DNA from 3 places in the Paenibacillus sp. J31R120 genome. Region 2 is predicted to be linked to each of the others. Evidence: predicted binding sites of a transcription regulator. Region 2 holds the regulator's gene; each other region holds the start of a gene.
The links. Region 2 encodes Rex, which represses fermentation and respiration genes when NADH is low (regulators of the CRP and FNR family bind a similar motif). Its sites were predicted from a motif close to TTGTGAAATATTTCACAA; they were not measured.
Positions count from the first base shown of each region.

Region 1: a site for Rex is predicted at 2,641-2,658, ahead of nirB (nitrite reductase large subunit NirB). Genes of this name have one in related genera too.
Region 3: a site for Rex is predicted at 1,834-1,851, ahead of AC0YNW_RS05155 (hemerythrin domain-containing protein). Genes of this name have one in related genera too.

Region 1 covers NZ_JBWDNN010000002.1:67,256-71,244, reverse strand. The annotation lists gene nirD (nitrite reductase small subunit NirD) at 1-125, opposite strand, end outside; gene nirB (nitrite reductase large subunit NirB) at 140-2,581, opposite strand; gene AC0YNW_RS06920 (methyl-accepting chemotaxis protein) at 2,861-3,989, shown strand, end outside.
Region 2 covers NZ_JBWDNN010000003.1:363,858-367,846, reverse strand. The annotation lists gene dinG (ATP-dependent DNA helicase DinG) at 1-1,452, shown strand, start outside; gene AC0YNW_RS14060 (redox-sensing transcriptional repressor Rex) at 1,503-2,159, shown strand; gene AC0YNW_RS14055 (amidohydrolase) at 2,140-3,441, shown strand; gene AC0YNW_RS14050 (hypothetical protein) at 3,474-3,980, shown strand.
Region 3 covers NZ_JBWDNN010000001.1:1,119,355-1,123,343, forward strand. The annotation lists gene AC0YNW_RS05145 (poly(ethylene terephthalate) hydrolase family protein) at 1-837, shown strand, start outside; gene AC0YNW_RS05150 (GNAT family N-acetyltransferase) at 884-1,774, shown strand; gene AC0YNW_RS05155 (hemerythrin domain-containing protein) at 1,920-2,501, shown strand; gene adhE (bifunctional acetaldehyde-CoA/alcohol dehydrogenase) at 2,624-3,989, shown strand, end outside.

The DNA of each region.
Region 1 (3,989 bases), on a different contig from region 2:
TTCCCGTCCGTCGTTCGAAATACGGCAATCTGACCATTGCCCATTTGCACTTCCCGACCCAATCCGACTGGGAAGTCTTCGATCGGACCTATGGAAGCGAATGTCGCCTTGTCGGTTTGAAGCATGGTATCTCCTCCTCTTATAACTGTGGATGAATCGGATGATAAAGCTTTTGGCGGATCTCTTCATTTTCGAGCACTTCCTGCCAAGGATCGCGCAAGTCTTCAAGCGCTTGGCTCAACCGGCCACTCAGGCTTACCCGTCCGATCCGATCTTCTACAACTGCTTTCCGCACGTTGTCCAGGCCGATACGTTCCACAAAATCTGAAGTGCGTTCCGCATAATTAGCGTTTTCGCGATAGTATTGAATGAACGCGTCGCAAATATCGACTAGTTCTTCATCCGATTTCACCTTGCAAAAAGGATCCGCAGCTCTTAATTTGATACCGCCGTTACCGCCTACGAAGATCTCCCAGCCCCCGTCGTTGCCTACGATCCCAATGTCTTTCGTCCCCGATTCGGCACAGTTCCGCGGACACCCGTTTACGGCCATTTTGAATTTTGCTGGCATCCATAAGCGTTCATAACGATGTTCGAGTTCGATTCCGAGGCCGATCGAATCTTGGGTGCCGAAGCGGCAAAATTGAGATCCCACACAGGTTTTGACGGTACGAAGCGATTTGGCGTAGCCGTATCCCGAGGGCATGCCAAGATCGGCCCAGATGGCAGGCAAATCCTCTTTCTTTACGCCAAGCAGGTCCAAACGCTGTCCACCCGTCACCTTCACCATTTTCACATCGTATTTGTCCGCCACGTTGGCGATCTTTCGCAATTCGTCAGGCGAAGTCACGCCACCGTACATTCGCGGAATGACGCTGAACGTGCCGTCCTTCTGGATATTGCCGTGCAGACGCTCATTCACAAAACGCGAATCCTTCTCGTCTTCATGTTCCTCTGGCCAAATCATGCCAAGGTAATAGTTCAGCGCGGGACGGCACTTCGAACAGCCTTCCGGTTCATTCCATCCCAAGACGTTCATGACTTCACGGACATGCGTCAAATGCTTCTCTCGAATAGATGCAACAATTTCGTCGCGTGTAAGCGGTGTGCATACGCAGATGCCGGGCTTCTTGGCCGCCGACTTGTCGTATCCATCTCCAAGAGCGTATTGCAACAATTGTTCTACTAGCGGCCTGCAGCCTCCGCAAGATCGGGTCGCTCCGGTACATACTTTGATCTGTTCCACCGAATCCCAGCCTTCTTCCCGGATCCCTCGAACGATAACCCCTTTCGTCACACCGTTGCAGCCACATACGATTTCTTCGTCCGCCATCGTTTCAACGGCTGAAGCTTTCGCTGTCCCTCCGCAGCATTCTCCGCCGCCGAACAGTTGCTTGTATAGGTCATCCGTCATCTCCTTGCCTTCCCGGATGCAGCGGGTTAGAATGGCGGAGTCGTTCACATCGCCGTAAAGAACGGCACCAACGATCTTATTGCCTTCGAGAAGCACCTTTTTATAGATGCCTTTCCAGTCGTCGTGAATGCGTAAAACGCGATGTGTCTCCGTCTCTGCATATACACCTGCCGAAAAAACGTCCACACCTGAAATCTTCAGCTTTGTCGAGACCGAAGAACCTATATATGGAGCCGTTTCAGCCTCAGCCAACTTTTTCGCAAGTATCGTTCCCTGCTCATACAACGGGGCCACAAGACCGTAGCAGACGCCGCGATGTTCGCAGCATTCCCCGACCGCATAAACATCCGGGATGCTGGTTTGCATGTAATCGTCTACTTTGATGCCGCGCGCAACCTCGATACCGCTAGCCTTCGCCAGTTCAGTGTTCGGTACGATGCCGGCCGCCATCACCACCAAATCAGCCGCCAGCTTGGTGCCGTCCTCGAACTTAAGACCGGTAACCCGGGAATCACCTGTTAGTTCTACCGTTTTCTTGCCCATCGCGAACTTGATCCCTTGCCGTTCCAGTTCTGTCTTGAGCATGGCAGACGATGCGGGATCCAACTGACGCTCCATCAAAGTATCGAACAAATGAACGACCGTCGTATCCATTCCGAGCTGCACCAACCCCTTTGCCGCTTCCAGGCCGAGTAAACCGCCGCCGATTACGGTTGCTCTCTTGAATAGCTTCGACGCATCGATCATGGTGTTGCAGTCGGCAATATCTCTGAAACCGATGACTCCTTCCTTATCCGCACCCGGAACGGGCAGTACGAACGGTACGGAACCGGTAGCTAATATCAACACCTCATATTCGGCCGACTCTCCTGCATCCGTGTACACACGTTTGGCAACAGAATCGATTCGAACGATTTTCTTGCCCGTGTGCAGCGTGATTCCGTACTCTTCATACCAGCTGAGATCGTTCATAATGATGTCGTTTACCGTTTTACTGCCTTCTAGCACATAGGACAGTTGAATGCGGTTATAGTTGGGGTAGGGTTCTGAACCGTATACCGTAATATCAAACGCTCTTGTTAGCTTTAGTATTTGTTCTAACGTGCCAATGCCGGCCATTCCGTTCCCGATGAGAACTAGTTTTTTCTTTTTTTCGCGATTCGTCACGTTCATTCGCCTCCACTATGGGACTCTAACGTTATATTAACGGACGGACGAAGACATGGATGTGAAGATTGTCACACTAGAATAAATACATAACTCCTCGAGCTTCAATATAGCCATCTCAAGCTCTATTCCCTACAAGCCCCCGCTAGATGAAGCTCATCCCTAAAATAACGAGGGATATGGCAGGATAAGAGAAAACATTGTCGAACAACTTATGGGGTTGGGATATTTTATTCATTGACATTCATGGCACTAGGACCAAGGGAGAGGAACGGCTTCATGTTAAAACTTAAGAATCGTCTGGCTGTAAAATTATCCATCAGTATTCTGGCGCTGCTCATCATTTTGTCAGCCACTCTCATCTACATGCAAATCCAAAACATCAAGAAGGCTAGCAACGAAACGATCGGCAGCTTCAGTATTCACATAGCCGAAGCATACGCGCAACGATTCGACTTGGATGCCTACAAACAATTTTTAAATGATCCGCAAGAAAACGATTTGTATTGGGGCATCCGCGAAGAGATGGATCAATTCCGCTCCCAGATTGGCGCACAGTATGTATACACGTTTACGATTGACGACAAAAGACAGCCTATCCTGCTTATCGACGGACAACCTAAGGAATCGGATGCCGCCTCACCAATCGGGGAAATCACCGACGTGCCCGAAGCATCTATTAGCGCGTTGCTGAACGGGGAATCTTCGAAGAGCGATGTGATCCGCAACCTCGTGTACGGAGATTATATATCTTCATATGCGCCTCTTCACGATACGGACGGAACGATGATCGGAGTGTTAGGCATCGATACTAATGTGTCCGTTGCAGCCACGATTCATCGGGAGATCATGAAAAACAGCAACCCGTTATTTATTTTGATGGGATGTTTAACCTTGCTGATTTTTGTTCTGATTGCGTGGTTCATGTTCAGAGCTCTGCGACCGCTGCGTCTTATCGTAGGCGGTGCAGAAGCCATTGCTCAAGGCGATCTCGCGGAAGCGAAGGCGATTCTGCTCACCACAAGTGTGAAGTCCAGCGATGAAATCGGACAGGCGCATTCCGCAATGAACAAAATGCTGGAGCGGCTGGGAGCCACCCTCGGTGATGTCCTTGGCAATATTGCTGTAACGACAGATGATCTCGTCCATTCTACCGAGCGATTCAGCTTGGAGGTAAACCAACTGGTCTCCTTGAACCAGCAGCTCGAGCATTCCATTACAGAACTGGCGAACGGAGCGCAGCATCAACGTATAGCAGCTGAAGAAAGTGCAAAATCCATGGAGGAAATTATTGTTTCCATCCAGCGAGTGTCCGAAGCCTCCGCCGATGTATCCAACGCTTCCGGTGAAGCATTGGATACGGTCGAAGACGGACGCAGCTCCATCAACGGATTGAAGGAGCAAGTCG
Region 2 (3,989 bases):
GCTCATCATGTTGAGGAAGTCGCCGGCAAGCATTTGGGCATGAATGTGCATTATTTCACGCTTGTTCAAGCTATCGTGCGGCTATACCGGGACAACCGTTCCGGCTTGCTGCCGACGTTGCGTCTGCGGCTTCAGCAAGAGGGTGACGATCATGTCACTGCCTGGACGGAGACCATTGATACGATTATTCCCGTTTTTCAAGAAATCAAGGAGCATTGGGACAAGCTGTTCGAGATGTTCTATGCCTTTGCCTCCACAGCATCGGACAGCGTGAGCGACAACGGCGCATTGGTGAAGCGGCTTAGCTCCGGCCAGCTCCCGGCTGGCTGGGAGGAGGTGCTGGCTGTCGAGAATAACGTACACGTCGAGCTGACTAGAGTGATCAAGACGGCTGAGAAGATGATGAACGATATTAAGGACAGAGCAGACGATTTATCCATACAAGCGTCTTTGACGGATCTGAATGGCGCGTTGCGGGATCTTGCAGGGGTGAAGGATGAACTTCGTCTCATCACAAAGCTGGAGGATGCGCAGTATGTCTACTGGCTGGAGGCGAGCACCGCATACCGTCATCGTTCGTTGCAGCTCTACGCAGCGCCGGTTGATGTCAGCAGTCAATTGCAGAAGTACTTCTTCGATGCAAAAGACAGCATCGTCATGACTTCCGCCACCTTGACGGTACAAAAAAGCTTCCAATACGCTGAAGAGCAGCTTGGCCTTGAGGGCTATGAGAAGCAAGGCAAGCTGAAAACGGTACTGCTCCCTTCTCCGTTCAATTACCGGGAGCAGGCGCTTGTGGTCATTCCGCGTGATTTTCCTGTGCTTAAGGGCGCTTCTGTTGACGACGCCTATCTCGACAAGCTGATTGGCTCGCTCGCCGATACCGCAGTGGAGACCAAAGGCAGGATGCTTGTTTTGTTCACATCCTACAAGATGCTGAAGCAAGTGTATGATCCGCTGAAGCTGAAGCTGGATGAAGCAGGTATCCAACTGCTGGGCCAAGGCATCGACAGCAGCAACCGGACGAAGCTGACCCGCAGGTTCCTGCAGCAGCCCGAATCAGTTTTGCTTGGCACCAGCAGCTTCTGGGAAGGGGTAGACATTCCCGGGGAAGGACTTGTGTGCCTGGCCATTGTCCGCCTGCCGTTCCAGCCGCCCAACCATCCGCTGGTGGAGGCCAAGTCCGAGCTGCTTCAGCGGCAGAAGCAGAATCCGTTCATGAAGCTGTCCATTCCGCAGGCGGTAATCCGCTTCAAGCAAGGCTTCGGGCGGTTAGTCCGCACAGCTCATGACAAAGGTATTGTCATCATTTATGATACGAGAGTCATTGACACCTACTATGGCAAGCACTTCCTGTATTCATTGCCGGGCCCCAAGATCGAGACGATGCATACGAACCAGATGGTTCCCCGCATGCAGCAATGGCTGGCCCATTCGGCAACAGGAGATTAAAAAACAGACGCTTAGCTTTTACAACCCCCGTTAAGAAGGAGTTGGTTCCCATGAAGTCCGCAAAAATATCGGAGGCGGTCGTTAGACGCCTTCCGATTTATCTGCAAGTGCTCAATGAGCTGCATCTCCGGGAGATCCAAACGGTCTCCTCGCAGGAGCTGGGGGTCAAGCTTGACTTGAACCCGGCTCAAATTCGGAAGGATCTGGCTTATTTTGGAGAATTCGGACGCAAAGGCATCGGGTATGACGTCATGTATCTCATTGAGAAGATCAGACAGATCTTGAAGCTGAATCAAACGATTAAAGTCGCATTGGTCGGAGCGGGCAATCTGGGGCATGCCTTATGCAATTACAACAAGTATTCCAAGGATAATATGCAGATTACAGCCGTATTTGATGTGCATCCCGAAAAGATCGGCTCCAATATTAACAATTTGGTCGTAGAACCGATGATCGAGCTGGAGCGGGTCGTTGCCGAACAAAAGATACGAATTGGCATTATTACCGTGCCCGCGCATGAAGCGCAGAATGTCGCCAATCAATTTATTGCCGCAGGTGTAGAGGGAATCTTGAACTTTGCTCCTGCCATTCTTCGGGTGCCGGATGATGTGCGTATTCATAATGCCGATTTCACAAGGGAATTGTTAAGTCTGGCTTATTATTTGAATCATGAAGGAGACGTAAGCGATGACACAGCTTTGGATTAAAGATGGCCTATTCGTTACGATGGATGATGCTGCAAAAACAGTAAAGGGACATATGGTTGTGACAGACGGTGTAATTACATACGTTGGCGCTGAACCGCCAGTCGGCCTGTTGCCCGATGCAGAGAAGCTTGACGGCAGCAAGCTGGCGTTCATGCCGGGTCTGGTCAATACACACGGCCACGCGGCTATGACGCTGCTGCGGGGCTATTCCGACGATCAGAAGCTGCAGGTATGGCTGGAGCAGAAGATGTGGCCGATGGAAGCCAAATATGTGGATGCCGACACAAGAGCCGGAAGCGCGCTCGCGATTATAGAGATGCTGCGTACGGGCACAACTGCGTTTGTCGATATGTACGATCGTATGGATCAGGTTGCGACTATGACTGAGCAAGCAGGCATTCGCGGCATATTGACACGCGGTGTTATCGGTCTGTGCTCTGAAGAAGAACAGAAGGCCAAGCTGAATGATGCGATTGCCTTCGCCAAGACATGGCACGGCAAAGCAGACGGCAGAATCTCGACGATGCTGTCGCCGCATGCGCCATACACTTGTCCTCCCGCCTATATTGAGAAATTCGTGGAGGCTGCACATGAGCTGGACTTGCCGCTTCATACCCACATGTCAGAGACGATTGCGGAAGTGGAGCAGAATGTCCGCGATTACGGCGCACGTCCAGTCGAGCATCTGGATCGACTCGGATTTTTCTCGCGTCCGTCGCTCGTAGCGCATGCTGTCCATCTGACCGATGAAGAGATTGCTTTGCTGGCAGAGCGCGGCGTATCCGTCTCGCATAATCCTGTCAGCAACCTGAAGCTGGCTTCCGGCGTTGCACGGCTTCCGGAGCTGATGAGAGCCGGTGTGAAGGTGTCGCTCGGTACGGATAGCGTCGCGAGCAACAACAACCTGGATTTGTTTGAAGAAATTCGTTTCTCCGCTTTGCTTCACAAGGGAGTATCCGGCGATCCGACAGCAATCCCGGCCTGGGAGGCTCTTAAGCTTGGCACTACGTACGGAGCGAATGCCATCTGGCAGGGAGATTCCATCGGTCAGCTGAAAGCCGGCTACAAAGCTGATTTTATTGCAATCGATTTGGATCAGCCGCATTTCTACCCTCTTACGGATATCGTATCGCATCTTGTTTATGCCGGATCGGGCCGAGACGTCAAGCATGTATGGGTGGATGGGCGTCAGGTGGTACAGAACGGCGTCTGCACATTAATGGATGAAGAGAAGATCAAATATGAGGCAGCCGCAAGCTTCGAGCGGTTACTGAACGGCTAATGAGAGCGGTCGAAAAGAAAAGGCCGCCATTTATGACGCCAAAGCGCTGGCTGTTCGCTATCATCGCTTGCCTGATTGCGTTAGGGGTTTGGTTCGGCTTTTATTTCCGTGATGTGCAAATGCCGAAGTGGTCGGAGGAAAGCAGCATGCGAGAAGCCGTGTTCGCGACAGGCGAAATGGCGAATATCGAAAAGCTGTACAAGCATGTCTGGGAAGCGACGACATGGGTTGCTTATGGAACGACGGAAGCAGAATCAGAGCTATTCGTTTTCCTGAATGAAGAAGGAGCTTTGCAGCATCGTGTGATGGCAGATCAAGTTTTGCCGGAAGACCAATTTCGAACAAAATGGCTAAACGACCATGCCGGCGCTTCCATCATTCGTGTGACACCGGGATTATTCCGGGAGCACCCCGTGTGGGAAGTGTATTATAAGGAGCCGGAAGGCAGCAAGGAACGTTTCAAATATCAATTTTACAGCTTCGATCAGCAAGCGACACTGATTGAAACCTATACATTGCCGACAAAAACGGGACCGTAATGGTCCCGT
Region 3 (3,989 bases), on a different contig from region 2:
TTGCTATACTTTCTGGCGAACTCGGCCCCGGTATCCTATGCAGAGGGAACCGTTGAGGCCAAGTATGCGGCACCAGGCGAATATCTGGTAGATACGCTGGAGGTTAAGGATGCTCAAGGAGCGTTGCTGTACAAAATTTATTACCAGCCAAACTCGCAACAGGCACATCCCCTTATTGCATGGGGCAACGGGACAGGGGCGCTGCCTGCCAATTACGATGAGCTGTTCCGCCATTTAGCATCCTGGGGATTTGTAGTGATAGATACGTATAGTACAACGACCGGTACGGGTCATGAAATTGCCAATTCAATCAGATATATGCTAGCCCATAATGGCGATTCAGCAAGTCCTCTGTATAAGCGTATCGATCCGGATCAAATTGCGGTGGCAGGCCATTCTCAAGGCTCCACCGGCGTTATTAACGCTCATACCAATCATGATGTCGGGGTTGCTATACGTACCGTGGTCTCGATTGCATTGCCTGATTTAAAGTGGTGCGACCCGGAGGACATCTATGATACATCGGCACTGAAGGTTCCATTTTTCATTATGGGGGGAACCCGGGACTTTATCGTATCGCCGACCTCATCCAATAAGCTGGCGCTGGAGAACGCTAATCCAGACATACCGGTCATGATGGCTATGGCGAAAGGGGCGGCACATACCGCCATCGAGGGAGACGGCGGCAAACACAGAGGTTATTTGACAGCATGGATGAGGTATCAGCTTATGGATGACCGTGAAGCGATGGCCGCTTTTGCCGGGGATGAAGCGGAGATATTACGGAACAAAGACTGGAAGAGTGCACAATCTACAGGACTAGAAGATAGATCATAACCTGAGTAAGCATGACAATTGCAGATGAAAGAGTTGAAGGATTGAGATGAGCCAATATCTATGGATCGAAAATGTGAAAGAGAACGAAACCTACCGAGAGAGCTTTTTTGAGCTGGCCAAGCTTGTGTTCGAATTGGACTTCCGTGCTTGGTATGATAACGGAGGCTGGAATGACCAGTATGTGTGCTATTCTTATGCAGACCAAGGCAAAGTCATCGCCAACGCTTCTATTAACAAGATGACCCTGGTATCGGATGGCAGGATATATCAAGCCATTCAAATCGGCACCGTGATGACGCATCCTGATTATCGCAATCAGGGCTTATCTGGCAAGCTGATGCAACGGATCTTAGACATCTATGAGAACAAATGCGACTTCATCTATCTATTCGCCAATGATACCGTACATGATTTTTATCCCAAATTCGGCTTTCAACGTGTGGCGGAGAGCAGCTTCTCGCTACAGGTAACGTCGCTTGGGCAGTTGCAGGCACCTTCAGGTCCGATTCGCCGGCTGGATCTCCAACATGCGGAGGATCAAGAGCTGCTTCAATCCATGGCAGCGAGCAGAGTGCCTGTCTCGAATAAGCTTGGCGTCATAAGGGATGAGCACTTGCTTACGTTTTACAGCACGTTAGCTTTCCCTGACGACTTCTATTACTTTGAAAAGCTAGAGGCGATCGTTCTTTTCAAGCATGAGGAAAGTGAGCTCCATCTATTCGATATAGTTAGCAGAACCAGCATCGATATCGAGTCTATAGTAGCAAGCTTGATTAATGAGGAGACGAAAATCGTCCATTTTCATTTCACGCCTGATGTGGAATGGAAGGAGCTTCGGGTTGAACCTCTGGATGGAGAGGACGACGCGTTATTCGTCAAGCCTGGGTTGCCTTGGCCTTCGAATCCATTCTTATTCCCGGTCACCTCGCATGCTTAACATTGTGTTAGCCAAGAAAGCTTCCGCTTAAGCGAAAGCTTTCTTTTTTTGTCCCGCAATGGTGATATATCTCACAGCACCGCCGCCGCGAAGCCTCTATACTACAAGGGACAATGAGCTGATTGAACTATAACTGGAGGTGGAGATGATGTTCCATACCCCGTCTAAAACAGTGAAATTGGACCCCAACGATTCTGCAAGGCCAAGCGCATTCATGCAGCTGGCCATTCGACTTCAGACGGAGCATGAGCAATTAAAGGCAAGCTGTGTCTCGCTGGGCGAGCTCAGCGCAAGGACGGCAGCCAGCAACGGCGATTACGGCACGCTGCAGATGTTGAAGGAGCTTCGGGCGCACGCGGAAGAGCTGCTGCAAGTATTGGAGCGCCATGCGAAGTGGGAAGACGAGGAGCTGTTCCCTGTATTCTCCCGTTACTACAAGCAGAAGGACGAACCAACCATCTTGCCGTCCTTGTGGGTACTGGAGAAGGATCATGAGCTGGCGCTGCAATTTTTTGATTCATTCCTGCAAACGAGCCGCACGTTGATCGGTATGCTGATGTTGGATAAGGGCCGCCCGGACTTGACGCTGATGAAGATGTTGAAGGACGGCTGTGACCAGTTGACGCAAGGCTGCTTGATCCTGACCGGACACTTCGAAATGGAGGAAGAGCTAATCTTCCCGCTGGCAGAGGAAATATTGACGGACCTGGACTATTTATTTTCATAAAAAATATTAAAATTTCCATTTAATTGTGATTTATGTCACCGTCTTCTAAGCGGCATTCCGTTAAGATGAGGTCAACAAGGAGATAGAGAAACTAAACGGAGATCTCCAAGGAGGAGGAACCTATGGCGGTAAAAGCAAGCCAATTAGAAGTTCAGAGTTCAGTTCTTGAGGAAGTGGGCCAACTGGTCGAACGCGCAAGAGCTGCACAGGAAGCCTATCTGTCCATGTCACAGGAGCAAATTGACCGTATCGTTCAAGCGATGGCGCTGGCTGGTCTCGATCAGCACATGCCGCTGGCCAAGATGGCGGTGGAGGAGACGGGCCGCGGCGTCTATGAAGACAAAATGACCAAAAACATCTTTGCGACGGAATACATCTACCATAACATCAAGTCCGCCAAGACCGTTGGCGTCATCGAAGAGAACGCTTATGAGAATTACCGGATGGTTGCGGAGCCAGTAGGCATTATCGCTGGCGTAACTCCGGTGACGAATCCGACATCGACGACGATGTTCAAGGCACTGATTGCTACGAAGACGCGTAATCCGATTATCTTTGCCTTCCATCCTTCCGCACAGAATAGCAGTGCAGCCGCAGCCCAGACGCTATTGAAAGCAGCCGTGGCAAGCGGCGCGCCTGCTCACTGTATCCAGTGGATCGCGACTCCTTCCGTGGAAGCGACACAGCAGCTGATGAATCACCCTGATGTTGCCCTTGTGCTTGCAACCGGGGGATCGGCGATGGTGAAGTCCGCGTACAGCACAGGCAAGCCGGCGCTTGGCGTAGGACCGGGCAACGTACCGTGCTTTATTGAACAATCGGCGGATCTGAGGCAAGCTGTTACCGACCTGATTCTGTCCAAGACGTTCGACAACGGCATGATCTGCGCATCCGAGCAAGCTGTCATCATTGAAGAGCCTGTCTACGATCAAGTCCGCAAGCTGATGAAGGACAATGGCTGTTACTTCCTGAACAAGGCCGAGACGGAAGCGGTCTCGAAGCTCGTCATTAACAGTGAGAAGTGCGCCGTCAACGGCGTCATCGTGGGCCAGCCGGCAGTCAAGATTGCCGATATGGCGGGTATCGAAGTGCCGCAAGGGACGAAGATATTGGTTGCCGAGCTTGGAGGCGTAGGAACGGCGTTCCCGCTGTCTGCCGAGAAGCTAAGTCCGGTGCTGGCCTGCTACAAAGTGAAGACGGCGGCGCAAGGCATTGAGCGTGCGGCGGAAGTGGTCGCTTTCGGCGGCCTGGGCCATTCCTCGGTCATTCATTCGCAGAATGACGAGGTGATTCAAGCCTTTGCAGACCGCCTGAAGACGGGCCGGGTCATTGTGAACTCGCCTTCGACGCATGGCGCGATCGGCGATCTGTACAATACGAATCTGCCGTCGCTGACACTTGGCTGCGGCTCGTACGGACATAACTCCACCACATCGAACGTAACGGCCGTGAACCTGCTCAATATTAAGCGCGTGGCCTATCGTACAG